DNA from 4 places in the Sphingobium sp. LMA1-1-1.1 genome. Region 1 is predicted to be linked to each of the others. Evidence: predicted binding sites of a transcription regulator. Region 1 holds the regulator's gene; each other region holds the start of a gene.
The links. The regulator LexA, encoded in region 1, represses DNA repair genes until DNA is damaged. The targets are predictions, from matches to a motif close to GTTCCNCNCTTGTTCT.

Region 1 (7,699 bases):
GCGCTGCTTTTGCCACCGGGTGGCCGGACGCGTCAGGCGCTCGTCGCTGGCAGCCTGCTGGCCTGCGCTGGTTGCCTGCTGGTCTGGGGCAAGGCCATGGTGGTGGGATCGCCTCCTCTGGCCCGCCCTGTCGTCCTCACGCTGAAGGGAGAAGTCCAATCCGTTCATAGATTGCCTGCTCAGCACATGAGTCGGCTTTTGATCCGGCCGATCGGCATGCCGGCGCTGCCCGCCCTGGTACGCATCAATCTTGACGAGTCCTCGACGCCGGCTGGACTGGGTGAGGGGGCCGTCGTGGCCGTCCGTACCAGGCTGATGCCGCCAGCGCCGCCCAGCTTGCCGGGTGGCTATGATTTTGCGCGCCGGGCCTATTTCGATGGTATCGGCGCAACGGGCCGTGCGCTGCCGCCCATCACGATCCTGCGGCCCGCCACCACAGGTCCGCGCCTGAGAACGCGTTTGTTCGAGCACATTCTGACGCGCGTTCCCGGCCAGGGGGCCGGCATTGCCGCTGCCCTGGCCACGGGTGATCAGGGCGCGATCATGCAAGCCGATGCGGAGGCGATGCGGCGGAGCGGCCTTGCGCATCTCCTGTCGATCAGCGGCCTGCATGTGACGGCACTGATCGGTGTGGTGATCTTTTTGCTGATGCGGCTGATGGCGCTCAGCCGCCGGGCAGCGCTCGATTGGCCGCTGATGCTCCTTGCGGCGGGCGGTGGGGCTTTGGCCGGCCTCGGCTATACGATCCTGACCGGCGCCGAAGTGCCGACCGTGCGGTCCTGCATCGCTGCCCTGCTGGTGCTCGGAGGACTGGCGATGGGGCGGGATGCGATCACCCTCCGCCTGGTCGCGGCCGGGGCGCTGGTCGTGCTCGCCATATGGCCCGAAGCATTGATGGGACCGAGTTTCCAGATGAGCTTCGCCGCCGTGGTCGCTCTGGTTTCACTGGGCGAGCATCCCGCTTTCCGACGCTTTGCAGCCGGGCGCGACGAGGCGGCATGGCGCCGGCTGGGGCGCAGTCTTGCGGGCATGTTGCTTACGGGTCTGGTGGTCGAACTGGTGCTCGCGCCGATCGCTCTGTTCCATTTCCACAAGGCGGGCATGATGGGATCGGTCGCCAATCTGGTCGCGATACCTCTTACCACTCTGGTCGTCATGCCGCTGGAAGCGCTGGCCTTGCTGTTCGATCTGGGCGGGTGGGGCGCGCCCTTCTGGTGGCTTGCTGCGCGGGCGTTGGATCTGCTGCTGCTGGTGGCCCATGGCGTAGCATCCAGCCCTTGGGCAGTGATGTTGACGCCCGCCCAATCCGGCGCTGTTTTCGGCCTCGTGATGCTCGGCATGCTGTGGTGCCTCCTATGGCGGAGTCACTGGCGCTGGGCTGGCCTGATGCCCGTTGCCGCAGGCGTAACCATGATCCTCGCGACCCCGATGCCTGGCATATTGATCAGCAGCGATGGCCGCCACGTCGCGGTTCGCACCGCAAGTGGCATGGCGATACTGCGGGCACGGGCCGGAAGTTACACACGCGACATGCTGGCGGAAAGCGCTGGTTACGGTGGCGCGTTGGAAGCACTGCCGACGTTGCCCCAGGCACATTGTTCGCTTGATCTCTGCGCCGTCCGCCTGGTGGGCGGGGGACGTAAGTGGAACCTTTTGCTCACTCGGAGCAATGTAAATATCGACCATGCGATATTGGCGCGGGATTGCGCCAATGCCGATATCGTCGTCAGCGACCGTAGACTGCCAGGTGCCTGCCGTCCTCGCTGGCTGAAGGTGGATAGGCGATTCCTCGCTCAGACCGGGGGGCTGGCCATCGATCTGGACCATGGTACCGTGCGCAGCGCGAAAATGCGGAACGACGGGCATCCGTGGATTGCGCGACCTTCCGTTTGGCCGCGCCGATCCGGAGGCGGTCAGTTATAGCGTCGCAGCAGCCCGGCCAACTTGCCCTGAATGCGAACCTGACGCGGGTCGTAGATCTGCGGTTCATAGGCACTATTGGCAGGATCGAGTCTGACTTTGGGCCCCTCTCGCCGGAAATATTTGAGCGTCGCTTCATTTTCATCGATCAGAGCGACGACAATCTGCCCCTCCCGCGCGACTTCGGTACGCTGGATAAGCGCGAAATCGCCGTCGAGTATGCCTGCCTCGACCATGGAGTCCCCTGCGACTTCCAGCGCATAATGATCCCCGGTCCCAAGCAGCGCCGCGGGTACGGAGAGCATATTCTGTCCCTCCAATGCCTCTATCGGAACACCGGCCGCGATGCGGCCATGCAGGGGAATCTCCAATATGTCATTGGCGACGATCGGTGGTTTGCTCAAGGCAGGAGCAGTTGTCACCGGCGCCTTGGCAGGCACGACCAGCCTGGGCGCGCGATGCATGGCATCGGGCAGCTTGAGCACTTCAAGAGCGCGGGCACGATTGGGCAGGCGGCGGATGAAGCCGCGCTCCTCCAGCGCATTGATCAGGCGATGGATGCCGGATTTCGACCGCAGGTCCAGCGCTTCCTTCATCTCCTCGAAAGAAGGAGATACGCCTCCCTCTTCCAGCCGGATCTGAATGAAGCTCAGCAATTCCTGTTGCTTGGGTGTCAACATTTCGCCTGCCCTTCTTTGGAACGGATAGGGAACGCATAGGAAACGGAACGGGGCAAGTCAAGCGCCTAACGGTTCGCCGCGTTTAAGGGAACGTGCCGGCCGCCGGGCCGTTTTCAAGCCTGCCTTCGCCGAAGAAGGTGAATAGGAGAGTAAGATGGCCAACCAGAACAACCAGGGCGGCGATCAACGTCGCGATCAGCAGGGCGGCGACCGTGCCAATCAGGGTGGACGCCAGCAACAGCAGGAAGACCGGCAGGGCCAAATGGGTGATGAGCGCCGTCAGGACAAGTCGCCCGGCAAGCAGCAGCGCTGAACATTCATCAGCTTCGCACTGGAAGGGGTCGCATGGCGACCCCTTTCCTTATGCAAGGCCCTTATATTAGGGGAAGCACCGTGACGGGATCGCCTGCCGCCACCGGAGCGGAGCCTCCGGGACGCAGGATGAGGCAGTCCGCCATGGCCAGGGCGGCGGTGGCGGCGCTGTCCTGCGACGTCACCGAAACGATGCCGGCTTCGGTGCGGAAGGCGCGAAGATAGTCGTCCCGTTCCCCCGTGGCGGGTAGCGATGCTGCCAATGTCGCGACCGCGGTGCGCGGCAGGGGCGATGCCGCGCCCATCATGTGGCGGACCAGCGGCAGCAGGAACAGCGTCGCGGTTACGAAGGCTGATACCGGATTGCCCGGCAGGCCCAGGAAAATGGCGGAATCCAATGTCCCTGCCATCAGCGGCTTGCCCGGCCGCATGCGAATTTTCCAGAAATCGAGCGAGCCGCCAGCCTGGGCGAAGGCTGGACGGACCACATCATGGTCGCCGACCGACGCGCCGCCGGTCGAAACGATGATGTCGGCATCGGCGGCACGGGCAAAGGCCTGGGCCATGCCGGGCAGATCATCTCGCACGATCCCCAGGTCGATGATGTCGCAGGGGAGGCTCGCAAGCAGGGCTGCCAGCATAGGTGCGTTAGATGACGGAAGCTGGCCTGGCTGCGTCGACGCGCCGGGCGGCACCAGTTCATTGCCGGTGGAGATCAACGCGACCCGCGCCCGGCGGGAAACGGGCAGTGCGCCATGCCCCGCCACTACGGCAAGCGCGATCTGCGCGGGGCCAAGCGCGCTGCCGGCCGTCAGCAGGAGATCGTCCTTGCGGAAATCGGAACCGGCCGAGCGGACATGGCGGCCCGCCGCCAGAGCCTCTTCGAGCCCGCGCAGCTCATTTCCTTCGCGGGCAGCATTTTCCTGGATCAATATCGCGTCTGCGCCCGGCGGCAAGGGCGCTCCGGTGAAGATGCGGCAAGCCTGGCCGGGTTCGAGCGGTGCAGGCAGCGTCCCACCCGCCGCGCTTTCGCCAACCACCTGCCATGGCCCCGGCGATTCGGCGGCGCGAACGGCATAGCCGTCCATCGCAGAAAGGTCGGCCCAGGGCTGCTCGCGCAGTGCTGCGACATCTTCCGTCAGCCAGCGCCCGGCGCAGGCGGCTACAGGCGCGTGATCCGTCGGCAGCGGCCTTGCCAGCGCCATCAGGCGGTTCTGCGCCTCCGCAACGGGAAGCAGGCTCATACCGCGCCATCTTCCCTGGCTGTCCAGTCGCCGGACTTGCCGCCGCTCTTGGCCAGCAGCCGCACGTTGCTGATGATCATGCCCTTGTCCAGCGCCTTCGCCATGTCATAGACCGTCAGCAACGCGACCGAGGCGGCGGTCAGCGCCTCCATTTCCACGCCGGTCTGTCCGGCCGTCTTCGCAGTCGCCGTCACGGACACGCCGGTGCCGTCCAGGTCGAGGTCGACGCTGACGGAACTGAGCGCAATGGGGTGGCAGAGCGGGATCAGGTCGGAGGTCCGCTTGGCCGCCATGATACCGGCGACGCGGGCGACGGCCAGCACATCGCCCTTCTTCACCAACCCTTGCGCGATGGCCGCCGCCGCTTCGGCACTCATGCTGATGCGGCCGCTCGCGACGGCCTTGCGCGCGGTTGTGGCCTTGGCGGAAACATCGACCATATGGGCCGATCCCTCCTCGTCCAGATGGGTGAGCTTGCTCATTGGCCGGTCAGCAGTTTGCGTGTGGCCGTTTCGACGTCCGCCTGTCTCATCAATGTTTCCCCCACCAGGAAGCAGCGGACGCCATGATCCGCCATGGCGATCAGGTCGTCATGGCTGCCTATGCCACTTTCCGCGACGAAGGTGCAGCCTTCCGGAGCATGGCCGACCAATTCATATGTCCGGGCGAAATCGACCGTGAAGTCTCTAAGGTCACGATTGTTGACGCCAATCAGGCGTGAGCGGAGTTTCATCGCCCGCTCCAGTTCCTGCGCGTCATGCACTTCGACCAGCGCGTCCATGCCCAGGCCGAGCGCGGCGTCCTCTATCTCCGCCATCTGATTGTCATCGAGCGCCGCGACGATGATCAGGATCGCGTCCGCCCCCAATGCGCGGCTTTCCAGCACCTGCCAGGGATCGATCATGAAATCCTTGCGCAGCACAGGCAGGGCGCAGGCGGCGCGGGCCGCGACCAGATAGTCGTCATGCCCCTGGAAAAAGGGCGCGTCGGTCAGCACTGACAGACAGGCTGCGCCGCCAGCCGCATAGGCGCGGGCATGGGCGGGGGGATCGAAGTCCGGGCGGATCAGGCCCTTGGACGGGCTGGCCTTCTTGACCTCGGCGATCAGGCCGAATCCGGAGCGGGCTGCGTCGTCCAGCGCCTTGCGAAAGCCGCGCGGCGGCGTCTGCTCGGCGGCGCGGGCGTGCAGCGCGGAAATGGCGGTTGCCACCTTTCGGCTGGCGACCTCTTCTCGCTTCATATTGCAGATTTCGATCAGCTTGTTCGTCATTTATAGGCAATCCAGCAATTGAGGAGCGCATTGGCAAGGCCGCGATCGATGGTTTCGGCGGCTTCCTCCACGCCTTCGCGAAAATCGGATACGGCATCCGCCACGACAAGGGCGGCAGCAGTGTTCAGCAGTACCGCATCGCGATAGGGACCAGCTTCGCCCTGCAACAGGGCGCGCAGGGCGGCAGCGTTATAGGCGGGGTCGCCCCCCCTGATCGCATCGACCGGATGGGTGGAAAGGCCGAGTTCCGCAGCGGTCAGGCGACGCATCGCGACAAGGCGGCCGCCTTTCACCTCGGCCAGTTCGTTGCCGCCGGCCAGCGACAATTCATCCAGTCCCTCGTCGCCGGAAACGATCATCGCGTGATCGACGCCGAGTTCCGCCAGCGCCTCCGCATAGACGGGGACATAGTCAGGGCGGGCGATGCCGACCAGCTGACGGCGCACCCCTGCGGGATTGGCGAGCGGCCCCATCAGGTTGAAGATGGTGCGTTCCCCGATCGCCCTGCGAATGGGGCCAAGCCGTTTGAGCGCGGGATGATAATTCTGCGCAAAAAGGAAGCAGATGCCAAGATCGGCCAGCGTTGCTTCTGCTGTCGCGGCTGCTCGCGCCAGGTCCAGGCCGAGCGCCTCCAGCGTATCGGCCGCGCCCGCCTTGGAGGAGGCGGCACGGTTGCCGTGCTTGGCCACGGGGACGCCGGCAGCGGCGACGACCAGCGACACCGCGGTTGAAACATTGAGGGTGTGATGCCCGTCGCCGCCCGTGCCGCAGACATCGATCGTCCCCGCAGGCGCCGTGACCGGGATCATGCGCTTGCGCATGGCGCGGGCAGCGGCGGCGATTTCCGTTGCCGTCTCGCCCCGCCGGGCCATGGCGACAAGGAAACCGGCGATTTCCTCCTCCGGCAACTCGGCATCGAACAGCATATCGAAAGCCGTTGCGGCCTGTTGCGCGTCGAGAGGCTGGCAGGGGTCGGGCAGGCGGGTCATGGTCGCTGCCTTAATCATGGGAAGGTGCCAGAGTCGAGATGGGATACGCGAAAGTCGCTATGGATGTGCAACAGCGTGGTACTGGGCGGTGCCATATCGCGCCGTCTACTTCCGGATTCGCAGGACCGATGGTGATCAATTTTCCGGCGTTGAGTGAAGCAGGAGGACAGGCGGCCGGACTGCCGGGGAAAGCGGTTCAGCCCGCCACACGTTCGCGGACCGGAATGCCGGCGATCCGCATGAAATTCGCCAGCATGTCGTGGCCATGTTCCGTGGCGATGCTTTCCGGGTGGAATTGCGCCGAATGAATCGGCAGGTCACGGTGCCGGAATCCCATGACCGAACCGTCTTCGCTGGTGGCGTTGACGACAAGGCTTTCGGGAATGTTCTCGACGATCAGCGAATGATAGCGGGTGGCCGTAAAGGGCGAAGGCAGCCCCTGGAACAGCCCGGTGCCATCATGCGTGACCGGCGATGTCTTTCCGTGCATCAGCCCGCCGCGCACGACCTGACCGCCGAAATGCTGGCCGATCGACTGATGGCCGAGGCACACGCCCAACAACGGCGCGCCGGCATCGGCGCAGGCGGCGACGAGATCAAGGCTGACGCCCGCTTCGTTGGGTGTGCAGGGGCCCGGCGAGAGCAGAAATGCCTGCGCGCCGGTGGAAAGGGCCTGGCCGGCGGAAATGGCGTCGTTGCGGACGACCTCAACCTGCGCGCCCAGTTCCATGAGGTAGTGGACGAGGTTCCAGGTGAAGCTGTCATAATTGTCGATGACGAGGATCATGCCGCGGCTTTAGCGCCGGATCGGAGGCAGGGGAAGAGTCGGGATTCCGGATCGACGGGAGAACTGTCCTGGACCTGCGAACGGCGACGGCTTGATAAACCGGATGCGCCTCTCCATATAGGGCGGTGCCGGGTTCGCCCGGCTATGGTGATAAATCGTATCGTGCAATAGGCGCAGCGGACCCGGGGGCGGTACCCGGCGGCTCCACCACATTCCCCGGTTTTCGGGGCGCGTGACGGGGCCGAACTAGGATCGACGTGTGTTGAAAAGCGGTGCCTTTACCCGGCCTGAGTACGCCGTAAAAAGGTTCAAAACTCACAAGTGCCAACGATAACGAGGCTCTTGCTCTTGCTGCGTAATTGATGGCCTCACGGCCTGACATTACTCAAAAAGAACGCGGTTGAACCCACCGGGCAACAGAAGGGAATTCAGCGGCCTCCGGAGGGGCCGGGCAACAGAACCCTCCGGACCTTTTCTCCCCATCCATTTGGCATGCT
Region 2 (7,699 bases), on a different contig from region 1:
CCTGCACGTTGCCGGTGCCCCCCGTGACCCGCGTGGCGTCGAACAGGACCTTCATCGCCGCATAGGGATCACCCGGAAGCGGGTCGCCGCCAATGGTGCCTCCACTCACATAGGGCTGGTTCGTCATGAACTCGCCCGCGGTGATGAGCCCTATGCCCAGTTGCTTGCTGGCCATTTCGAGCGTGTGGGTAATCGCCTCCACCTGGTCGACCGGTACGTTGCGGAAGGACGGAAAGACCAGCGCGTCATAATGGGAAAGCTTGTTGAGGTCGGTAAGATCGGCTTCGGTCAGGATGTCGAAGGGGATGCCGGCCTGCATCGCCTGGGACTGGACCGACATGAAGAGTTGGGAATAGGCGGTCGAGTTGAAATAGGCATCGGAGGTCGTCTGCGAAAAGACGATGCCGATCCGCATGTCGGGCGCCTCGGTCGCCGTCGGCTGATTGAAGACCGTGAAAGGTGCAGACTGGTAGTTCGACGGCAGGAAGATCGTGTCGTTGATGTCGTAATAGCTGTACATCGCCGCCGGATTGCCCACCGAAGCGGTCGGCAGCCGGAATTCGACGGTCGTGTGATCAGCGGACCAGGCGGCGGTCAGGCCGCCGAGCACCAGGGTCTCACCTGCAGCGCCGGTATAGAGATTGATCGTCCCGTCGGCGGCGAAATTGATGTTATATTCCGCGCCGCCCGCATAGCCGAATATCTGATAGCCGGTGGACGTCTTGCCATCCGTGTTCAGCCAGATCGTCGTATTCGTGCCGATGGCGACGGGCGCCTTCAGGGCGAAGACGAAGTCGCCATTATCCACGGTTGAATAGATCTGATAGCCGGAATTACTGTTGTCATCGATCCGATCGGTGGCAAACCAGTCATCCAGAGAGCCGTCTATTGTGACGCTATGGCCAAAGGTCATGACAAACCCCCAAACTTATGGATCCTGGAAATCACATCATAAGTTTGCGACCGGAACGTTTTTTCTTTTATTCGGCAAAGCCGAGACAGAACATATATTGGACAACGAAGGACAGCACTTCTCCTGGCATCGACGATAAATCGATGCCATCCGGCCCGTCCCGGCCATTATCCGCGCCAATAAGGCGATATCAGAGTAAAAAGCTCACTTTTCTCAAAACGCCCTTGCGGCCCGAACATCGGAAGCGCCGCATATGGCTACAGTCAAACCACGCAATCTTGGGGCGACTCGATTTTTAACAATTTTTTTCCATGGTTAATGTGCTGTTAGATACGATCTTATGTCAACTTCATTTAACCAGCATTCCCATAAAATTGTCCCGTTCATGAATAGATGGGTCTGTCATTCGACATATGAGATCGTCGATTATAAAATTTGATTTATATCTTAGGGTATATCCCAGAGGGAGTTGTTTTTCTTTATAAGGTTGCCAGTTTTGATTGCCCGTCCCGCCGGAACCATTTCGTGATCCACGATCAATGTTCCCAAAATACAGGGACCATGACTATGTCTCCGGCTCACAAAAATCTCTCGCAACTCAGCGCCTTGGCAATGGCAGCTTTGATGCTTGCTGGCTGTGGTGGTGGCGGTAGCGGTGGCGGCGCCAACAACAATAGCGCCCCGACTCCGACGCCCGCGCCAACAACAGCGCCTTCGCCCAGCCCGACCCCGTCACCGACGCCGCTGTCCAGTTGGGACTGGATATTGCAGAGCCAGGGATTACCGGCGACGCCGCCTTCGGTCGCCTATCTCGACGTCGACGGGTTCGACACGCCGACGAGTTATGTGACGCTTGCCAAGGCCAGCGGGATCAGGACGATCTGTTATCTCGACATTGGATCGGCCGAAAATAATCGTCCAGACTATGCCAGCCTGGCCGCCATTTCCGGACTGTTGGGCAACAGCTATCCCGGTTTTGCGGGGGAACGCTATATCGACATCCGCCGCTATCCCGAGTTCATCCAGATCATGGATGACCGATTGCGCATGTGCCGCGACAAGGGATTTGATTATGTCGAATTCGACGTCATGGATTCCTTCGAGGATGGCGCATCGACCACCGGCTTCGCCCTGACCGAGCAGGATATGATCGATTATGCCACCGCCCTGTCGGTTCGGGCACGGGGCTATGGGCTGAAACCGGTGCAGAAGAACGCGAGCAAATCATCCGCCAAGCTCCTTCCCCTGTTCGACGCGATCCTGTTCGAAGGCTGCGTCCTGGACAATTTCTGTTCCGATGCCGCGCCCTATATCGCGGCGGGAAAACCCGCCTTCAATGCGGAATATCCGGAAGAATGGCCAGCAGGCTCATTCGATCGAACACGGGTGTGCAGTACCTCTGTCAGTGCGCAGATTTCGACGATCATCACCGTCGTCGCGCTCGATCGGCCTGCCCCCGACCGGTGCAACTGACATGATCCATTGATAATTTCGGCAGAAATGGAGCGGATTTACGCGTGCAAAAGGGAAATTCGACAATCTATTTCTTGCACTATTTCTCTTTAATATCGGTTACGACTTGTCACTATTCTTAAGTTTTTATCTGTTTTTTCAATTCTGTGGCGAGACAATCCGACTTGCGGCATTGACGTCATGCGGCTAGGTTCACCTTTCGTTCTGGAAAGGGGCATATATGGACAGCCTGGCCACCATCTTTGTCATTGTCGCTCTGGTCGCGGGGCTGGCGATCGGCTGGCTGGCGCGGGGCCGGTCCGTGGCTCCGCTGCTGGCGGAAAAGGCCGATCTGGCGGGCAAGCTCGACATGGCGGCGGCCCAGCGCAATGCCGCCATCCAGGAACTGGTGGTGGCGCAGGAACGCGCGGCGCAGGCGGCGGATCTGGCGCAGAAGGTGGAAGCGGAGCGCGCGGCGCGGGAAGTGGCGGGGCGGGAACTGGCGGCGTTGCGATCCGACACGCAGGCACGGGCGGAAGCCTTCGAGGCGCAGATCGCCGCGCTCAAGGACGCGAAGGAGCAGCTTTCCGCCCAGTTCAGCGAGATTGGCGGCAAGCTGCTGCACCAGGCGCAGAGCCATTTCCTGGAACGCGCCGACCAGCGCATGACGCAGGCGCATGAGAAGAGCGAGGCGCAGCTCAGGCAATTGCTGCATCCGGTCAACGAGACGATCCAGCGCTACGACCAGAAGATCACCCAGATCGAGCAACAGCGGACAGAGGCCTATGGCATCCTTCGCGGCGAGATCGAATCGATGAAGACGGGCCAGGAGGCGGTGCGCGCCGAGGCCCAGCGGCTGGTCGATTCGCTGCGCCATGCACCCAAGGCGCGCGGGCGCTGGGGCGAACAGCAGTTGCGCAATGTCCTGGAAACCTGTGGACTGTCCGAGCATGTGGATTTCCGGACCGAAGTGAGCGTGGAGGGCGAGGACGGCCGTTTGCGCCCCGATGCGATCCTGCGCATTCCGGGCGGGCGGGCGCTGGTGATTGACGCCAAGGTGTCGCTGAATGCCTATCAGGATGCCTATGGCGCGGAGAGCGAGGAGGAGAGGAAACGGCTGCTGTCCGCCCACGCCGCCGCCATGCGCGCGCATGTCGATACATTGGGGCGGAAAAGCTATGCCGACCAGTTCGACGAGGCGCCCGATTATGTGATCATGTTCGTGCCCGGCGAACATTTCCTCTCCGCGGCGCTGGAGCATGATCCCCAGCTTTGGGACCATGGCTTTGCAAAGCGGGTGCTGCTGGCCACGCCGACCAACCTCATCGCCATCGCCCGGACCGTCGCGGCGGTTTGGCGCCAGGAAAAGATGGCGGACGAGGCCAAGCGAATCGGCATGCTGGGCAAGGAACTATATGAGCGGCTGGCCGGAGCGGCAGGTTCGCTCAAGAAGCTGGGCAACCGGCTGAACGGGGCCGTGGCCGATTATAACAGCTTCGTCGGCAGCTTCGAAGGTCGTGTGCTGGTGACGGGGCGCAAGCTTCGCGACCTCAATATCGAGACGGGTGGCAAAGAACTGGAGGAACTGGAGCCGGTGGAGGCGCTGGTCCGCGAACCCTCTTCGGCGGAAGCGATTCGGGCCCTGCCGAACGCGGCAGAATAGAAGGCGGCATGAAGTTAGGAAGCTAACCAATGCCGTTCACCACAGGATGGGACGCTGAGATTGCTTGTCGCGGCTATTTATTAGTTCGCTAAGAATAAGAGAGTGCTCCCGTCACCCCCCTTGAATTTGCGTGCGGGGCCGCTGACTGGCATGGGCGAATCATGAAACGCATCGGCCTTCTCGGCGGCTCCTTCAATCCGGCGCATGACGGACACCGAGATATTTCCCTGTTCGCGATCGATGCTCTGCGACTGGATGAAGTCTGGTGGCTGGTCTCTCCGGGCAACCCGCTCAAGCCGAAAACCGGCATGGCGCCCCTGCCCGCCCGCCTTGCCCACGCGCAAAAAGTTGCGCGGCGCAACCTCATCCGGCCGACTGCGATCGAGGCGCGGCTTCATACCCGCTACACGATCGACACGGTGAAGGCGCTGCAAAGCCGCTATCGCCGCAATCGCTTCATCTGGTTGATGGGGGCGGACAATCTTGCCCAGTTCGGCCAATGGAGGGACTGGCGTGGCATAGCCCGGATTATGCCCATTGCCGTAATCGCCCGGCCCGGCTATGATGAGGACGCCCGTGGCTCATCGGCCATGAGCTGGCTGCGGCGCTTCGTCCGGCCCGCACGCCAGAGTGCAGCATGGACGGATTGGAGACCGCCGGCGCTTGTGCTTCTGCGCTTTCGCCCTGATCCAAGATCGGCGACCCTGCTGCGGCAGGCAGACCCCCTCTGGCATCGCGAATATGAACACAAACGCGTGCGCGACCCGCTCACGCGCCGGTTGATTGTCTAGAATGGAGCATCTTTGACCAGACCGCATCCCGCCAACGACACGGCTCATAATGCCGACAGCGTTGCCGCCCTGCACGACCTTGTCTTGAAGTCGCTTGACGACGACCAGGCGCAGGAAACCATCTCCATCCCCCTCGAAGGCAAGAGCAGCATCGCCGATCATATGGTGATCGCCAGCGGGCGTTCATCCCGTCAGGTGGCATCGATGGCGCAGAAGCTGGCCGAGCGGATCAAGCAGGCGACCGGCCGCTCCGCCCGCGTCGAGGGCCTGCCCGTGGCTGATTGGGTGCTGATCGACGCGGGTGACGTGATCGTCCACCTTTTCCGGCCGGAGGTTCGCAGCTTCTACAATCTGGAACGGATGTGGGGTTTCGTCGACGCGCCGGTAGCGGGAACCGCCTGAGCCGCCCTTCGACAAGCGTGTCCCAAGCCGTTAGTGGGGGGACATGCTTCTCCACATCATTGCCCGCGGAAAGATCGGGCGCTCGCCCGAAGCGGAACTGGTCGACCGTTATGCCAAGCGGCTGACCATGCCGTTCAAGATCACCGAACTGCCCGACCGGGGCGGCAAGCTGCCGCCGGCCTCGCCGGGCACGGTGAGCGTCATGCTCGACGAAAAGGGCAGGCAACTCAGTTCCCTTGATTTCGCCCGTCATGTCGAGGGCTGGCGCGATTCCGGCAAGCGCGAATGCCGCTTCCTGATCGGCGCGGCCGATGGCTTCGACGATGCGGAGCGGGACAAGGCCGACCTGCTGATCGCCTTTGGCGCGATGACATGGCCGCACATGATGGCCCGCGCCATGCTGGCCGAGCAATTATGGCGGGCTTGCTCGATCCTGGCCGGCCATCCCTATCATCGCGAGGGATAGCGCCCACGGACCCGTGTTCCTGCGCCGATCAGGAATATGCGGGAATGGAGGTTCTTTCATTCCGCCCAAACACGGCCTAGTCAGATGCGGTCGGCATAGCGGGCCGGCAGGGGGCCTTGGTTGAGACGGACGGCAATCTTCGCGGCATGTCTTGCTGGTGCGGCGGCGCTCGCCGGATCGCGCCTGCCCGCCGCCGATGGGCAGGCCATCATCCTGACGGGCACTGGCGGGACCAGCCTCAGCGAGGAACAGGCCGCCCTGAAGACCGCGCGCCGCCAGTCGGAGGAAGCGCGATCGCGTTCCGAGCGGCTGGAGAAACAGGCGGCCGCGGCCCGCAGCGAAGCCGATCAGGCCCGTCGCCGCGCCGCCGCCATGGCCGCCCGCATCCAGCAGGCAGAGGCCGACATCCAGGCCGCGCAGGCCCGCATCGCCATTGTCGCCCGGCTTCAGCGCGCGCAGGCCGCTCGTCTGGCCGCCAGGCAGGAGCCGGTGGTGCGCCTGACCGCCGCCTTGCAGATGATGGCGCAGCGACCATTGGCGCTGGCGCTCGTCCAGCCGGGATCGATCGACGATGCCATCCATATGCGCGCCATGCTGGCACAGGTGCTGCCCGTCATCGAGCAACGGACAGCCGGCCTGCGCGCGGAGCTGGAGCGCAGCCGCGCGCTGCGCGCCACGGCCGAGCAGGCGGCGGCGTCCCTGGCGCAGAGCCAGGAGGACCTGAAGCAAAGGCAGGCCGCGCTGCAAAAGCTGGAAGCGCAAAAGCGGCTCGCGGCGCAGGATTACCGCGCCAATGCCGATCTGGAAAGCGACCGGGCGCTCGCCCTTGGCGAGCGGGCCCGCGACATCGTCGACCTGATGGACAGGCTGGAGGAGGCAGGCGACCTGCGCGACCGGCTGGCTGCCCTGCCGGGGCCGCTGCTGCGCCCCGCCCGACCTGACCAGGCCCGCGCCCCCGCGCCCGCCCGTCCACGCGGCATGGGCGCGCCGCCGCCCTATCGCCTGCCCGTCGTCGGCGAGCTGGTGACCGGCATGGGCGAGGTGTCGGAAGGCGGCGTCCGGTCAAGGGGCCTCACCATCGCCACGCGGCCCGATGCGCTGGCGGTCGCGCCGACCGCGGGGCGCGTCGTCTTTGCTGGCCCCTATCGCGGCTACGGGCAGATCGTCATCATCGACCATGGCGGCGGCTGGACGACGCTGATCACCGGGCTGCTGCGGCTGAACGCCGCCGTGGGCGATGTGGTGCGGCAGGGCGATCCGCTGGGGAATGCCGGGCCGGGGCGACCCAGCGTCACGGTCGAACTGCGGCGCAATGGCCGCCCCGTGGACATTGTGCCGCTGGTGGGCGCGGGCTGATCCAGGCCGGTCCAGGCTATTTGCGTCGGCAGGGCGCGGGCCCCGCCTTCGCCGCCAGGCCCCCGATCGGCAAAGGCGCGACTCGCATTCGAACACAACTTACTTTCCCGCGCATTTTGCCCTAGGCGCTTTCCATGCCCCGACCATCTGCCCCCAAGGACGTCCCCGGCCTCCCCGCCCGCCGCGCCGCGCTTCGCCTGCTGGATGCCGTTCTGCGCCGCGGCGATCCGCTCGAAGGCGCGCTGCATGGCGCGGCGCAGGGGCTTGCCCCGGCGGACCGGGCGCTGGTCCACGCCATCGCGGCCGAGACGCTGCGCCACCTGCCGGACCTCGACGCGCTGATCGACAGCGCCACGCGCCAGCCGCTTCCCCATGATGCCAAGGCGCGGATGGTCCTGCGCATCGCCCTTGTCCAGGTGCTGGCGCTGGGCACCGCGCCCCACGCCGCCATCGCGACTGCCCTGCCGCTGGTCGATGGCGGCCCCCGCAAGCTGGTGCATGGCGTCTTCGGCACGCTAACCCGCGCCGATCCCGCGCTACCCTCGCCACCCACGCTGCCGCATGAGACCGCCAGCCGCTGGGCCGCGCAATGGGGCGAGGCCATGCCGCAGGCCGCGGCCCACGCCTATGCCCAGCGTCCGCCCGTCGACATCAGC
Region 3 (7,699 bases), on a different contig from region 1:
ATCGTCGCCACCCAGTGGGAAGGCTGGGCGCGGAAGGTGCGCTTCGCGCGCAACGTCTTCAGGGTGGCGGGCACCGCCCGCTACGGCAGCGAAAACGGACGCAGCGGCCCCGACTATCTGATCAGGGCCGGCTTCGCCCCGGCCGAATCGATCCGCTTCCGGCGAAACAGCTATTTCGGCAGCCATGTCGACCTGCCGGACGATGGGGCGGGCCAGACCATCCAGCCCTATCAGGAAATCGCGTCGGACTGGGATGTGCCCCGGTTCGATCCCGCGCAGCCCGACACATTCCCCGAATTCATCGACCGCCACCGCAACTGGATGCTGGCAATGCTGAAACGCGAACTGGGAACGCCCGTCCGGCTCCGGCAGCCGCGCGCCACTTCCACCTTCGAAACCCGCCGCTGACCCGATTTCCCTTTCCCAGAGGCAAAGGAGCCCCGCTCCTTGCGAAGGAAGGCGGGGCTTCAGTTGGGTCGCACACAGACTGATGCCTGCGGACCGCAATAAGACATGGTTCAGACGCGAAGTCGATTGCGATAATCTAGACCTGGATCAAGCCTCCAGAGCGGGTTCCGATCGCTTGGAAATCGCTCTAGCTGCCTTCACGCGCTCAAAAAGCCAACGGCGCGCCGGACCTCCTCCGCCGCGCCGTCATCGCCGCATCGCCACGGCCCCTCCCCCCGGATGGGCCGGTCAAGCTTGCTCAGTTCGCCTTGCTCAAATCCACCTTCTCGACCCATTCGGGATAGAAGGTCGGCTCCCTGTTCGACCATCCGACCGCCGTCGCCGCCGCCTCGCTGATCGACTGGAGCAGCGCCCGGCGCTTTTCGGGATGCAGATGCGGCAGGCTGGCCGCCGCACAGAAGGCTCCCGGCAGCCATGGCCGCGAACCCGCTCCCAGCAGGCGCTCATAAAGGAAGCGATAGGCAGAGAAGCTGCACAGCCGGTCCTGCCCCAGGTCGAAGGCGGAAACCGTCACCAGCGGCGCCATGAACGGCTCCATCTGGTCCAGGCCGCTGTCGTCGGGCACCCGCGCCTTGATCTCGTCCAGCCGTCCATAGATCCGTGCCTGGGCGCGAATGCTGGCTTCCTCCACCATGTCGCGCGACCATAGCTTCATGGCGTCGCGCCGATGCAGCCCAATGTCCAGCGATCGTCGAATATAGCGCTGCGTGGCGGCCGGGAAACTGGCGAATTCACGCAACTCGGCCAGGGTGATCGCCCCGTCCGCAGGTCTTGCACTCGTGCCCATGTCTTTGCCCTCCGACTTCAAGTCGTAAGCAGAACATGCGCCCCATATGGTTACTGCAAGCTTAAGCGCCGGTTCTGCCGACAGGTACAGGGAATCATTTTTTCTTGTGCGGCGCAACATGTAATTTTTATGAATGCGCTCAATCGAATAACACGCCCTGGCCAGCAGTGACCCGGCCTCGCGCAGCCAGCGCCTTAATGCGCCGCAGGGAGCAGGCCCTGACCGCCCGCTATCCGGCGCGGCGCTCCAGGACCGCGCCGATCATGCTGCGCCACACGGTCACGTCACCCGCCTGCGCCATTTGCGCATCAGGCTCGCGCAGCGTGTGGAGGATCGCATAGGCATCGTCGATATGGTCCTGCCAACTGGCATCGACTGCGCTCGCCGCGTGCGGATCCTTGCCCTCGCCATTCAGGCTGAGCTGGCGCCCGGCCAGCACGCGGGCAATGCGTTCGATCGCGGGAGTGGCGGAAGTCGGCATATGAATTGGCTCCTCTCACCTGCGGGGGCAGCGACGAGGCCACCCCTCCAACCGATCATATCACGATTTGCCGGGCCGTCTATCGCTCGTCCTTCTTGTCCTTGCCTTCGGGAAAGCCGGAAGAAGGGACCGGATCGCCATGATCGCCAGGCGCCGTGGCCGATGGCGGATCGGACGCATCCATGCTGTCCATCAATCCCTCGTCCAGCTTCTCCTCGGTCGTCACGGCGTGGTCCTGCGCATCGGTGGACCGCTTGTCATGCGCTTCCTCGCGGCTGTTGGGCCTGATATCGGTCTTGTCGTTCATCATGCTCTCCTCATGGTCGCGCCGCGCTGAAAAAGGCCAAAGCGGTCGCGAACACCTTCCGAAACAGGAAACGGACGGCGGCAAGGGCGGGTTCCGCCGGCCGCCTCCATCGACCAACGCATGGAAGCTTTCGACCAGCTTCGGCGCGAAGGGGCGACAGACGCCGCGCCCTCGCCTAGACTGCGGCCATGAACATAAAAAATGAAGACGGCGAGCCGGGCGTGCCGCCGACGGTCGCGCTTTATTCGATACTGGGTTTCTGGTTCTTCTACGCGATGCTGGTGACGCTGCGCGCCTCCGTCATGGGGTTCGAGGCGCAGGGAGCCATGGCCGCCCGCCGCGCGGTGGTGACGGTGATCGGCATCGTCGTCACCTGGATCCTCTATCTCTGCTTGCGGCGGTTCGACCGCCAGCCGCTGGCGACGCGCATCATCGCCGCCTTCTCGCTCGCCGCGCCCTTCGCGCTGGCCACGGCGGCCGCCAATTTCTACGTCTTCAACATCTACGACCCGGTCTCGCTCATCCCCGATAGCGATTATCAGAAATATGCCAGCGAACAGGGATTTGCCCTGATGCAGATCGTGGAGGACGCGATCAGCCGCTATTTCTTCCTCGCTGCCTGGGCCGGCCTCTATCTCGCCTTGTCCTATGCCAGCGAAGCCCATCGGGTGGAACGCCGCGCCGCCCGGCTGGAACGCGCCGCCCAGCAGGCGGAACTGCGCTCGCTGCGCTATCAGGTGAACCCCCATTTCCTGTTCAACACGCTGAACTCGCTCTCTTCCCTCGTCATGAAGGACCGGCGGGACGAGGCGGAACAGATGATCCTCTCCCTCTCCAATTTCTACCGCACCAGCCTGACGGGCGACCCGCTGGACGATGTCTCGCTGGAGGAGGAGGTGCACCTCCAGAAACTCTATCTCGACATCGAATCCGTGCGCTTTCCCGATCGCCTGTCGACCAGTATCCAGATCCCGCACCGGCTGCTGGGCGCCTGCGTCCCCGGCCTGATCCTCCAGCCGCTGGTGGAAAACGCCATAAAATACGGGGTGTCGCGCACGTCCAGCCCGGTCACCATCACCATCGCCGCGCGGGAGGAGGAGGGCATGCTTCACCTCAGCGTCACCGACAATGGCGACAAGCCGCCAAGCGGCGCCGATGCGGGCAGCGGCATCGGCCTTGCCAATGTGCGCGACCGCCTGATTGCCCGCTTCGGTGAAGAGGGCCGCATCGACTATGGTCCGCGCAACGGCGGCGGCTTCACCGTGGACCTCACCCTGCCCATCATCCGACGGAGCATCTGACATGACCATCAGGACTCTCATCGTCGACGACGAACCGCTGGCGGTGGAACGCCTGCAGATGCTCTGCGCCCGTGAACCGCGCATCGCGCTGGTCGGCACCGCCAGCGATGGCGAAGCGGCGCTGCGCCTGATCGAGGGGCTGGAACCGGACCTGGTGATGCTGGACATCGCCATGCCGCTGCTCGACGGCATCGGCGTGGCGCGGGCTACCTCGCGCATGGGCCTCTGCCCGGCGGTGATCTTCGTCACCGCGTTCGAAGGTTTCGCGGTGGAGGCGTTCGACCTCGCCGCCGTGGACTATCTGCTGAAGCCGGTCGCGCATGAACGCCTGTCGCGCGCCATCGATCGCGTCGAACAGGCGCTGGGCAACCGCGCCGCGCCCTCCCCCGCCACCAGCGCGAAGGAGGAACCGGAATGGGCGGAGGAATTCTGGGTGCCGCACCGCTCCGAACTGATCCGCATCGGCGCGGCCCAGATCGACCGGATAGAGGCGGAGCGGGACTATATGCGGCTGCATGTCGGGGCCAACAGCTACCTTCTGCACCAGACGATCAGTTCGCTGGAAAACCGGCTGGACCCGCAGCAATTCGTCCGCCTGCACCGCTCGCACATCGTCCGCCGCGACCATATCTCCCGGCTTCGCCATGACGGCAGCGGCGTCTGGTCGGCCTGCCTCGCCGACGGCGGCGAAATCCGCATCGGCCGCACCTATCTCACCAACGCCCGCGCCATGGCCGGGCGCTAGGATTTCCAAGCGATCGGAATCGATCGCTGGTCAGGAAATCACGGAAAACAAAGAATCCAGAACGGCGATCTGATTCAATCAGATCGCCGTTCCAGTAAAAACGCTCTGATCCGGAAACGAAAAAAGGCCCGGCATCCACCGGGCCTTCTTCAGGATCGACTGGAAAAACTCAGTTGCCCAGGCCGACCGGCTTTTCCTTGTTCATATCGGCATAGCGCTCGCCGCTCTGGGCCTTGGCGACCGCCAGTTCGACCGAGCTGCGCACATGCGCCGCGGCGACCGACTGGCATTTCTTCATTTCGGCAGAGGTCGCGCCATCCGCGCACACCTTCCAGGCGGCCCGCCAGATGCGGCCCTTCAGCATATTCTGTCCCTTCGCGCTGGACAGGTCCAGATCATGATAGTTGACCTCGACAGTCTTCCCGTTGGACTGGAATTCGGTGGCGGATGCCGCGCCGGCCGCACCCAGGGCGACGATGGCGGCGAAGGCGGGGGCGAACTTGAAGGCGATCATGGCAATTGTCTCCTCGACTCTAATGCTTTTCCCGGCCCCCTCGCGCCACGCGCTCGGCAAGCCTCAGGCGAAGAGAAGAGCGGCCTGAACAACCAGATCCCTGAATGAAGAGATCCCAGAACGAACAGATCATTGTCCCTGTCTTCGCACTTCATCCGTGTAGGCCTTTTGCGAATGCGTCGCTTTTCGCTTTCGACCGGCGGCCAGGCGGGTCGGCCAACGACGCTCTTCTCGACCAAATGCAGTCTGGCGCGGACGAACGACAATTTTACGTCAGGAAAACAGCCATTCCGTAACGTAAAATTACCAGGAGCCAAAGAATGACGCACATAAGAAAGCACCCCCGGCGCAAGGGAACGGCCGGGGGTGCATCCAGGAAGCTGTCGGGCTCTCCGGGATTTCTGTCAAATGCTCGGACGCGGATGGCTTCGATCCTTAGCGGATCGTCGCCTGCCGGATCGTCACCATGTTGGACGCCACCATATCGCGAAGGCGCAACCACCGTTTTTGCCATTCGATGATCCGCGCATCGGCGCCGCCCGGCAACATCCGCCGGAGACAAACCGACGACATTCTTCCACGAACGACATCATTGCCCCGACGCCGCCAGCTGGGCGCGCAGCTTGGCCAGCGTCCGCGCGTCGACGACGGGGCGCTCGGGCGCCTCCTTGCCCTCGCGCAGCTTCCTGCGGTCCTTTTCCGGCGGCTCCACCACGCGCACCCTGACCGGTGCATGGCCGGTGGCCCTGATCCCCAGTTGTTCCGCCGCGCCGCGCGACAGGTCGATGATCCGCCCCCGCCCGGCAAAGGGTCCGCGATCGTTGATCCGCACCAGGATCGTCCGCCCCGTGTCCAGCGCCGTCACCTCGACATAGCTTGGCAGGGGCAGCGTCACATGCGCCGCCGTCACCGCCCTCGGTCGGAAACGCTCGCCGCTCGCGGTCTGGTTCCCGCTCTCGCCGCCATACCAGCTCGCATAGCCCAGATAATCATAGACCGGATCGGCGGCAGGCACATAGGTCACGCCCCTGACGCTATAGGGCTTTCCCACCCGCACCGGCACGTCGCTCACGGGCCGATACCGCACGCCCCCGCCACAGGCCGCCAGCGCCATCGCCACGCCCAGCACGCCATATCGCATCCGAACCGAAATCCCGCTCATCCCCGCCCTTTAACCCGGCAAGGCGCGGGAGCAAAGCCGCTGCCTTTTCCTTTCGCCGCACAGTCCCTATCTTGCGCCCGACCGGCCCTTGCCTCCCAAGAACAAATCTGGAACAACACGCCCCATGAATCCCATCACCCCTCGGCAGAGGTTTCCCGAATGCTGACCACCATAAGCGTCCGCGGCGCGCGCGAGCATAATCTCAAGGGCGTCGACGTCGACCTGCCGCGCGACAGCCTGATCGTCATCACCGGCCTTTCCGGCTCAGGCAAGTCCTCCCTCGCCTTCGACACCATCTATGCCGAGGGTCAGCGCCGCTATGTCGAATCCCTCTCCGCCTATGCGCGCCAGTTCCTGGAGATGATGCAGAAGCCGGACGTCGAACATATTGACGGCCTCTCCCCCGCCATTTCCATCGAGCAGAAGACGACCAGCCGCAACCCGCGCTCGACGGTCGCCACGGTGACGGAGATCTACGACTATATGCGCCTGCTCTGGGCGCGCGTCGGCATTCCCTATTCGCCCGCCACCGGCCTCCCCATCAGCGCCCAGACGGTCAGCCAGATGGTCGATCGCGTGATGCAGTTGCCCGATGGCGCGCGCTTCTACCTGCTCGCCCCCGTGGTGCGCGGCCGCAAGGGCGAATATCGCAAGGAACTGGCCGAATGGCAGAAGGCCGGCTTCACCCGCGTGCGCATCGACGGCGAACTCTACGCGATCGAGGACGCCCCCGCCCTCGACAAGAAGTACAAGCATGACATCGAAGTGGTGGTCGACCGCCTCGCCGTCAGCGAAGACATGGCCACGCGCCTTGCCGACAGCTTCGAACAGGCGCTGAAACTCGCCGACGGCCTCGCCTATGTCGACCTGGCGGACGGCGTCGTCCCCGGCCGTGAGGAGGAGGCCGAATCCACCGGCAACCTCAAGGGCGCCGGCATCCCCGCCAACCGCATCGTCTTCAGCGAGAAGTTCGCCTGCCCCGTCAGCGGCTTCACCATAGCCGAGATCGAACCGCGCCTCTTCTCCTTCAACGCCCCCCAGGGCGCCTGCCCCGCCTGCGACGGCCTGGGCGAGCGGCAGGAATTCGACCCCGAACTCGTCGTCCCCAACGAAGCCCTCAGCCTCAAGAAGGGCGCCATCGTCCCCTGGGCCAAGTCCAACCCGCCCAGCCCCTATTACATGCAGGTTCTCGGCTCCCTGGCGAAGGAGTTCGGCTTCTCCCTCGACACCCCCTGGGCCGACCTTCCGGGGGAGGTGAAGCTCATCATCCTCCACGGCACCGGCGGCAAGCCGGTCACCCTGCGCTTCGTCGACGGCCGCAAGAGCTATGAGGTCAAGAAAGCGTTCGAGGGCGTCATCGGCAACCTCAACCGCCGCCTCCTCCAGACCGAATCCGCCTGGATGCGGGAGGAGCTCAGCAAATATCAGACCGCCATGCCGTGCGAGACCTGCCACGGCGCCCGCCTCAAGCCCGAGGCGCTGGCGGTGAAGATCGCGGGAGAGGACATCTCCATGTCCACCCGCCGCTCGGTGGTGGACGCGCTCGGCTTCTTCTCCACCCTCCCCACCCGCCTCAACGACCAGCAGAACCAGATCGCCCGCGCCATCCTCAAGGAAATCGTGGAGCGCCTCGGCTTCCTCAACAATGTCGGCCTCGACTATCTGAACCTCGACCGCACCAGCGGCACCCTGTCCGGCGGCGAGTCCCAGCGCATCCGCCTCGCCTCCCAGATCGGCAGCGGCCTGTCGGGCGTCCTCTACGTCCTCGACGAACCGTCGATCGGCCTGCACCAGCGGGACAATGACCGCCTGCTCATCACGCTGAAGCGCCTGCGCGACCTCGGCAACACCGTCATCGTCGTGGAACATGATGAGGACGCGATCCGCACCGCCGACTATATCGTCGACATGGGGCCGGGCGCCGGCGTCCACGG
Region 4 (7,699 bases), on a different contig from region 1:
TCGCTCAGATTTTCCAGTCGTCCCGCGCTTTCGGCGGTGCGTTCGGCCTGGAGCATGGCGGTGTAGCCGCTTTCGTCCAGTATCTGCCGCGCCAGCTCGGCATGGGGCAGTTGCGCCGCGCGGTCGCGCCAGCGCGCGAGATCGCCGATGAAGGCGCCCAGGCTGCGCCGGGCCTGCGGCGTCATCTCATCCGTGTCGAGTATCCGCGCAGCGGCGAGGGCGAGCGCTATGCCCTCTGCGCGGGCAAGCCGATGCAGCTTTTCCACCGCCTTGTCGCCCAGGCCGCGTTTGGGAACGTTGACGATCCGTTCGAACGCCAGATCATCGGCAGGCTGGTTGACCAGGCGAAGATAGGCAAGCGCGTCGCGAATCTCGGCGCGTTCATAGAAGCGGAAGCCGCCGACGATGCGATAGGGCAGGCCGATCTGTATGAAGCGGTCTTCGAACTCGCGAGTCTGGTGCTGGGCGCGGACGAGGATGGCGACCTCGTCCAGCGACCCGCCTCCGCGCTCTATCGATTCGATTTCTTCGCCTACGCGCCGCGCTTCCTCCGGTCCGTCCCATACGCCGATGACCCGGACCTTTTCGCCCACGTCGATGTCCGTCCAGAGCGTCTTTCCCAGGCGATTGCCATTTTCCGCGATGACCCCTGAGGCAGCGCCCAATATATGGGGTGTCGATCGGTAATTCTGTTCCAGCCTGACGATCTTCGCGCCCGGAAAATCCCTTTCGAACCGAAGGATATTGGCGACTTCCGCCCCGCGCCATGAATAGATGGACTGGTCGTCATCGCCCACGCAGCAGATATTCTTGCGCGTTTGCGCCAGCAGGCGGAGCCAGAGATATTGGCTGGAGTTGGTGTCCTGATATTCGTCCACCATGATGTAGCGGAAACGCTGCTGATAGCTTTCCAGAACGTCGCGGTGGCGTTTCAGAATCGTGAGAACATGCAGCAGCAAGTCCCCGAAATCGCAGGCATTCACATCGCGCAGGCGCGCCTGGTAGGCGGCGTAGAGCTTCTGCCCCTTTCCGTTGGCATAGCCCTCGCTCTCGCCGGCGCCGATTTCCTCCGGGGTCAGGCCCTTGTTCTTCCACTGGTCGATGAGGCCGGCGAGCTGGCGGGCGGGCCAGCGCTTCTCATCGATACCCTCGGCCTGGATGAGTTGCTTCGTCAGGCGAAGCTGATCGTCCGTGTCGAGGATGGTGAAATTGGATTGCAGGCCGACCAGTTCGGCATGGCGGCGCAGCATCTTTGCGGCGATCGCGTGGAACGTGCCGAGCCACGGCATGCCCTCCACCGCGGGGCCGATCATGCGACCGACCCGTTCCCGCATTTCCCGCGCTGCCTTGTTGGTGAAGGTGACAGCGAGGATTTCGGACGGATAGGCCCGCCTGGTAGCGATCAGATGGGCGAGGCGGGCGGTGAGCGCCGCCGTCTTGCCCGTGCCTGCGCCGGCGAGGACCAGCACCGGCCCCTCGGTCGTGAGCACGGCTTCCCGCTGGGGTTCGTTCAGCCCCTGAAGATAGGGGGGATCATCGGGCGAGGGAGCGGGCAGGGTCATGAGCTGTCAACTAGGATGCTGGGCGGGAAGCGGCAAGAGCGGGCCCCTTGCGCTGCCGTTCCTTCTATGAGAACAAAAGGCGAATCATGCAAGGAGAAAGGCCATGGTCTCTGGGCGATGCCAATGTGGGGCTATCCAGTATGAAGCGCGGGGGGAACCAATCCATAGCGCGCTGTGCCATTGTTCGGATTGCCGGAAAAGCGCCGGAGCGCCGATGGTCGGCTGGGCCCTGTTTCGCGAAGATATGGTGACTGTGACGGGCAAAGCCGTGAGCTACCAGTCCTCCGAAAATGTGACGCGGGAATTTTGCGGAACCTGCGGCACGGGGTTGTTCTATCGCAACTCTGCTTTCTTTCCGGGGATGGTCGACATCCAGACGGCAACGCTGGACGACCAGTCCGTTCTGCCGCCCACCATCCATGTGCAATTCGCCGAGGCTGCGCCGTGGATGGCGGGTGCGCATGAATTGCCCAAGTTCGAACGCTATCCAGAGCATTGAGGCCCCACCGGGGAGCGTCATTGGGGCATCGTCTGACGGCGCGATCGCAACGGTTCGTCGCCATCGCCGGAACGCAGGCGTAATGCATCCGGTTCTTTGTCCAGCCCGAAGGCAGAACGGGGTGAGAACAAGGAAAGGATGATCCCGATGAAATCGATCCTGTTGGCTGGTGCGGCCATGCTGGCCTTTGGCACTGGCGTCACTGGTATGGCGATCGCGCAGGACATGCCTGCTTCGACGCAGCCGCCAGCGACCGGTGCGCCGCCTCCGCCCGAACAGGGCGCGACGCCTGCCACACCCGCCACGCCGGCCGACCCCGGAGCGGCTTCCGCCAGTCCGGCGACACCGGCTACACCGCCGCCCGCCGCTGATCCCAATGCTGGCCAGCCGATGGGTGCCGTGCCTCCTGAGACGGGCATGCAGCCGGCGCCCGCCGGCGTGCCGCATGATCCCTCCGCTCCGGTCGGCACGTCTGCCAACCCCGCTACGGTCGGCGGCAACATGACTCCTCCGCCAACTGAACAGAAGGATTATCCGCTGTGCAGCAAGACCGTGCAGGATAGCTGCATCAACAGAAGCGAAGCGCCCAAATCTATGCGCAAGCGGCGCTGACGGCTTTCGGGCCGGGCAGGGCGGCGATGATGGCCGCAAGCCCGGCCCGGTCCCGCGCCGCATCGGCAAGGCTATGCTGGTCGAGCACAGACAGGAAGGCTGTGGTGGCGGCCCGCAATATGCCCGACAGGCCACAGGCCTGACGTAGCGCGCAACCCTCACAGTCGGCCATTTTCATGTCAGGCTCGCTATGGCGGACGACTTCGCCCAGGCCGATAGTCTCTGCCGGACGCGCCAGGGTGAAGCCTCCGCCACGTCCCCTCTGGGTCTTCAGAAAGCTGCCTTGGGCGAGATGATGCACCACCTTCATCAGATGGTTGCGGGACAGGCCGTAGGCGTCAGCGATCTCCGGGATGGTGGCGCGGCCGCCTGGTGCGACCGCGAGATGGATGAGAACGCGCAGGGCATAGTCGGTGTGGCGGGTCAACTGCATGGCATCCACGCTTATAGGCCATAGGACGGGTCTTGAACATATATCCTGTTTACATCTTAAAACATGCATAGTAGATGCACCTTTGTAACTGCTCGACAAAGGTGCATCCATGACCCAATTGACCAACGACACCATTGCCATCGTGAAAGCGACTGCCCCTGCCTTGCGCAAGCATGGCGTGGAGATCACGACGGCCATGTACGCCCGTCTGTTCATGGATGCGTCGATCAGGGATATGTTCGATCAGGCGGCGCAGGAAAGCGGGGAGCAGCCCAAGCGGCTGGCTGCGGCGATCCTGGGCTATGCCGAGAATATCGACAGGTTGCAGGCTCTGGACGGCGCCGTCGCGCGGATGGTGCAGCGCCATGTCGAAACGGGGGTCAAGGCGGAACATTACCCCAAGGTGGCCGAAGCGCTGCTGCCTGCCATCCGCGATGTGCTGGGCGAGGAGGTGGCGACCGATGCCGTGCTGGACGCCTGGGGGCAGGCCTATTGGTTCCTGGCCAATATCCTGATCGGCAAGGAGGCACAGGCTTATGAGGATGCCGAAGCGGCGTGATCCGGCGTGAAGGGCTTCCGCGAGGACCGGGGCCGATCGGAGGGGCGGATTATTCCGCCTGGTCCGTTGCGCGTAGCAGCGTCAGCCGGGCTTTGCCGACGTCCCGGACCGCGTCGGTGGCGAAGCCCTTGACCTCGACATCTTCCCGGCGGTCGGTCTCGATGCTGATCCATGTGGCGGGGCCGGTCCAGCCCAGGCGGCTGAGCTTGTCCAGCGCCACCATGCCCGCCCCGCTTTGATAAGGCGGGTCCATGAAGATAAGGTCCAGCGGCTTGCTCGCCGGACCAAGCGACAGGACGCTGCTCTGGCGAATGTCGGGACGGACGCCAAGCTTGTCGCCATTGGCGCGGATCGCATCGAGCGCGGCACGGTCCTGTTCCACAAAGACGCAGCTTGCCGCGCCGCGTGAAAGCGCTTCGAAACCCAGGGCGCCCGAGCCGGCAAAAAAATCGCCGACGCTCAACCCCTCGAAGGAGCCGATCCGGCTCAGCAGCATGGAAAAGAGGGTCTCGCGGGTGCGATCCGCCGTGGGTCGCGTCGCGTCGCCGCGGGGCGCGACGAGGGGGCGGCCGCGCCACTGGCCTGCGACGATCCTCATTTCGCGTCCTTCAGGCTCTTGCGGAACAGGACCAGGTCGTGCTGGCGCACCTCCTCGACCGCGCCGGATGCGAGTTCGCCCAGGTGGAAGGGGCCATAGCTGGTGCGGATCAGCCGGTTCACCTGAAGCCCCAGATGTTCGAGCACGCGGCGGACTTCGCGATTCTTGCCTTCGGTCAGCGTCATTTCGATCCACTGGTTGCGCCCGGTGCGGCGTTCCAGATTGGCCTCTATCTGGCCATAGCGGATGCCGTCGATCTCCAGCCCGTCGAACAGATCCTCAAGCTGGTTCTGGCTGACCTCTCCGAAAGCGCGGGCGCGATAGGTGCGCGGCACGCCGGTCGAAGGCAGCTCCATCTGCCGCTTGAACTCTCCATCGGTGGTGAGCAACAGCAGGCCTTCGGTCGTCATGTCGAGCCGTCCGATCGGCATGACGCGGGGAAGGTCGGCCGGCAGCTTGTCGTAAATGGTGGGCCGCCCGCGAGGATCGCGCTCTGTCGTCAGGAAACCCGATGGTTTGTGAAAGAGGAACATGCGCGCGGGTGCCGGCGCGGCGACCGGGTTGCCGTCGACGGCGACGCCGTGAAGCGATGTCAGGAGCGTGGCGGGCGTGGACACTGTCTCCCCGTTCAGCGTGATCCGTCCTTCCTCGATCATCCGCTCAATCTCCCGCCTGGACGCAATGCCTGCGCGGGCGAGCAATTTGGCGATGCGCTGCGGCTCGTTCTTGCCGCTAGCGACGGCTGCGGCGCGGGCGGGATGGGGATTGGCCGGTTTTGCGGGCGCCGTCCTGGCCTTCTTGAAGGGCGGGCGAGCCGGGCGGGACCCTGGCACCGGTTTGGCGTCATTCGGACGTCTGGGACCACCGGAGCCCGGCCGACGCGGCGGCCCAGATTTTTTCGGCGGTTCCACAGAAGAGTTCCTTTTCAAAACGGGATGGCCTCCCCATATTGGAGAAGCCAGGAAATTGACGAATGGTGCTGTCCTTGCGCCCATGCGCCAGGACGATGCGAAACCCCTGCGGGGCGCTGCACGTTGGTCGGTTGAATGGCGCAAATGGGGCGTATCGGCAAATGTTTTTCGGGCTGGTAAAAGGGGAAGCCGGAGCGCGGGAGCGCCGCAAGGCCATTCGCAGCGTGCTGGTGGTCGAGGATGAACCGCTGGTTGCCTTCGACAATGAACATGTGCTGGAAATGGCGGGCTATCGCGTCGCCGCGACCGTCGACGAATATGCCCATGCCGTCAGTGTCATGGAGGAGGAAAGCGTCGATCTGGTGATCGCGGACGTGACCCTTCATGGCGAGAAGAGCGGCATCGACCTGGCGCGCTTTGCCGCAGGTCGAGGAGTTGCGGTGCTGTTCGTGACGGGCGCCTGCCCTGTCGACGCGCGAGGCTTGGCACTGGGATGCCTGGCAAAGCCATATGCGCCGCGCGATCTGTTGGCGGCGATCAATGTCGTGGATGCTCTGCTGCGGGGCAAGATTCTGCCTCGCTTGCCCGATGGCCTGCACCTGTTCGGGGATGCTGTCTGATCCGATCGCCGATATAAGATGGGCGGACGGCTTGCCACACTGACATTTGCCCATATGGTGGCCCGGACTATCATCGTCCGGGGGCGCATCAATTTATGACCGACATGGCGAAGGGCTCGACAAGCTGGCTGGATGCGGTGAAGCCCTATATGCAGAAGGCGCCCTTGGGTGCCTTTTTTCTCGGTATATCGTCGGGCTTTCCCTATGCGATGATCGGCGCCACGCTGACCACCCGGCTGGCGCAGGACGGCATCGACAAGAAGGCGGTGACGGCGTTCACCCTCGCTTTCCTCGTCTATAATCTCAAATGGCTGTGGGCCTGGGTCGTCGACGGGGTTCGGCTGCCGGTCATAGGTCGCCTGGGGCAACGCGTGAGCTGGCTGCTGCTCGCGGGATTACTCGTGATGGCGGCAGTCATCAACCTGGCATTGGTCGACCCCGCCAGCGGCCTGCTGCAGACGGCCTATGCCGCGATCCTGGTCGGCGTTGCGGGTGCCACCTTCGACATCGTCATCGATGCCTATCGGATCGAGACATTGCGGCCGGAGCAATTGGGGGTGGGGTCAGGCATGTCGCAATATGGCTGGCGCATCGGATCGGTTGCAGCGGGCGCGCTTGCGCTGGTGCTGGCGGCGCGGATCGGCTGGCATGGCGCCTATATGGCCTGCGCCATATTCGCGCTACCCGCCATGCTGACCGGGCTCGCACTCGGCGAACCGGAGCGGCACCGCGAACCGACGGCGCGGCGGGGGCTGGACGAAATATGGCAGTCGATCGCCGGGCCGCTCGTGGAATTCTTCCGGCGGCGCGGCGCCTGGCTGGTGCTGCTGTTCATCCTGCTGCACAAGATCGGGGACACGCTCGCCAATCTGACCTTTCGCCTGCTGTTTGACGATATGGGCTACACCAATGACGAGATCGCCATTTACGATGTTGGCATCGGCTTCTGGGCCTATCTGATCGGGATCTTCGTCGGCGGCGTGCTCTATGCGCGCATGGGGATGAAGCGGTCTGTGCTGGTCAGCCTGCTGCTGATGGGCGTGTCCAATTTCAGCTTCGCGCTGCTGGCGGCGCTGGGCAAGAGCAATTGGGGTATGGCCGGTGCCATTGGCTTCGAGAATTTTGCGAGCGGGATCGGCGGGGTGACGGTGGTCGCCTATTTCTCAGCGCTCTGTGACCTGCGCTTCACGGCCGCGCAATATGCGCTGATTTCGGCGGCGGCGAGCATTGTGGGACGGTTCCTGACCGGGACGACCGCGGGTGGAATGATCGAACGGTTCGGCTATGTCGACTTCTACCTGCTGACCACCGCCCTGGCGGTGCCGGGCATCGTCCTGTTCTGGCTGATGATGCGCGCGGGACTGATCGATGCCAGCGTCGGCACGGCGGCCACGCAGGATGGCTGAACCGATGCGCTCGGCATCTGTTTGAAAACGCGCGAAGCAGCGTATTTCCAGACAGTCTCTAAACCGCCCCATAAAGTCCGAGAGGACGCCCCAGATCGCGATGCGCCTGCGCCACGGCCTGAAGGCAGGTGAGGGCGCCCAGTGCATGGTCGTTGCCCAGCAGCGCCGCCACATCGTCATAGGCCGATCGGGGATCGCGCAGGGCGCTGCCGATCGCCTGCATCATCAGCGCCTCGTCGCTTGTCATCCGCGAACAGCAGCAGGGCGCGATCAATATCTTGCGGCTGGAGGTCCGGGCCAATTCGAGCATCATCGCGCGCATCAGCACCAGCGGCCGACGATAGCTGCGGCCGAAGGCGCCGAGCATGGCATTGGCGGCATGGGCATCGTTGACGCCGGCCGTCGCGATGCGGCGCATCACGTAGAGGAAAAGCCGGTTGCCATAGCCACCGGGAAGCGGCCGGAGATTATCGAGAGAGGGGGAGTCTCCATGGACCAT

Region 2: a site for LexA is predicted at 2,577-2,592, ahead of rmuC (DNA recombination protein RmuC). Genes of this name have one in related genera too.
Region 3: a site for LexA is predicted at 5,864-5,879, ahead of uvrA (excinuclease ABC subunit UvrA). Genes of this name have one in related genera too.
Region 4: a site for LexA is predicted at 1,632-1,647, ahead of MRBLMA1_RS02940 (ATP-dependent helicase). Genes of this name have one in related genera too.

The regions. Positions count from the first base shown of each region.
Region 1 covers NZ_JBEGHS010000023.1:10,996-18,694, reverse strand. The annotation lists gene MRBLMA1_RS11630 (ComEC/Rec2 family competence protein) at 1-1,923, shown strand, start outside; gene lexA (transcriptional repressor LexA) at 1,914-2,600, opposite strand; gene MRBLMA1_RS11620 (hypothetical protein) at 2,755-2,913, shown strand; gene glp (gephyrin-like molybdotransferase Glp) at 2,975-4,156, opposite strand; gene moaC (cyclic pyranopterin monophosphate synthase MoaC) at 4,153-4,638, opposite strand; gene trpC (indole-3-glycerol phosphate synthase TrpC) at 4,635-5,426, opposite strand; gene trpD (anthranilate phosphoribosyltransferase) at 5,423-6,415, opposite strand; gene MRBLMA1_RS11595 (anthranilate synthase component II) at 6,612-7,202, opposite strand; RNA gene ssrA (transfer-messenger RNA) at 7,290-7,633, shown strand.
Region 2 covers NZ_JBEGHS010000045.1:93,943-101,641, reverse strand. The annotation lists gene MRBLMA1_RS17190 (cadherin domain-containing protein) at 1-913, opposite strand, end outside; gene MRBLMA1_RS17185 (endo alpha-1,4 polygalactosaminidase) at 1,526-2,386, shown strand; gene rmuC (DNA recombination protein RmuC) at 2,607-4,028, shown strand; gene MRBLMA1_RS17175 (nicotinate-nucleotide adenylyltransferase) at 4,187-4,819, shown strand; gene rsfS (ribosome silencing factor) at 4,832-5,221, shown strand; gene MRBLMA1_RS17165 (23S rRNA (pseudouridine(1915)-N(3))-methyltransferase RlmH) at 5,265-5,687, shown strand; gene MRBLMA1_RS17160 (murein hydrolase activator EnvC family protein) at 5,808-7,043, shown strand; gene MRBLMA1_RS17155 (RsmB/NOP family class I SAM-dependent RNA methyltransferase) at 7,178-7,699, shown strand, end outside.
Region 3 covers NZ_JBEGHS010000001.1:1,033,478-1,041,176, forward strand. The annotation lists gene MRBLMA1_RS05025 (right-handed parallel beta-helix repeat-containing protein) at 1-408, shown strand, start outside; gene MRBLMA1_RS05030 (hypothetical protein) at 707-1,255, opposite strand; gene MRBLMA1_RS05035 (hypothetical protein) at 1,485-1,736, opposite strand; gene MRBLMA1_RS05040 (hypothetical protein) at 1,816-2,046, opposite strand; gene MRBLMA1_RS05045 (sensor histidine kinase) at 2,232-3,344, shown strand; gene MRBLMA1_RS05050 (LytR/AlgR family response regulator transcription factor) at 3,346-4,089, shown strand; gene MRBLMA1_RS05055 (UrcA family protein) at 4,259-4,603, opposite strand; gene MRBLMA1_RS05060 (septal ring lytic transglycosylase RlpA family protein) at 5,193-5,765, opposite strand; gene uvrA (excinuclease ABC subunit UvrA) at 5,925-7,699, shown strand, end outside.
Region 4 covers NZ_JBEGHS010000001.1:593,303-601,001, reverse strand. The annotation lists gene MRBLMA1_RS02940 (ATP-dependent helicase) at 1-1,562, opposite strand, end outside; gene MRBLMA1_RS02935 (GFA family protein) at 1,666-2,061, shown strand; gene MRBLMA1_RS02930 (Fe-S oxidoreductase) at 2,209-2,673, shown strand; gene MRBLMA1_RS02925 (RrF2 family transcriptional regulator) at 2,654-3,106, opposite strand; gene MRBLMA1_RS02920 (globin domain-containing protein) at 3,216-3,665, shown strand; gene rsmD (16S rRNA (guanine(966)-N(2))-methyltransferase RsmD) at 3,715-4,263, opposite strand; gene MRBLMA1_RS02910 (pseudouridine synthase) at 4,260-5,174, opposite strand; gene MRBLMA1_RS02905 (response regulator) at 5,336-5,794, shown strand; gene MRBLMA1_RS02900 (AmpG family muropeptide MFS transporter) at 5,890-7,200, shown strand; gene MRBLMA1_RS02895 (DUF6628 family protein) at 7,259-7,699, opposite strand.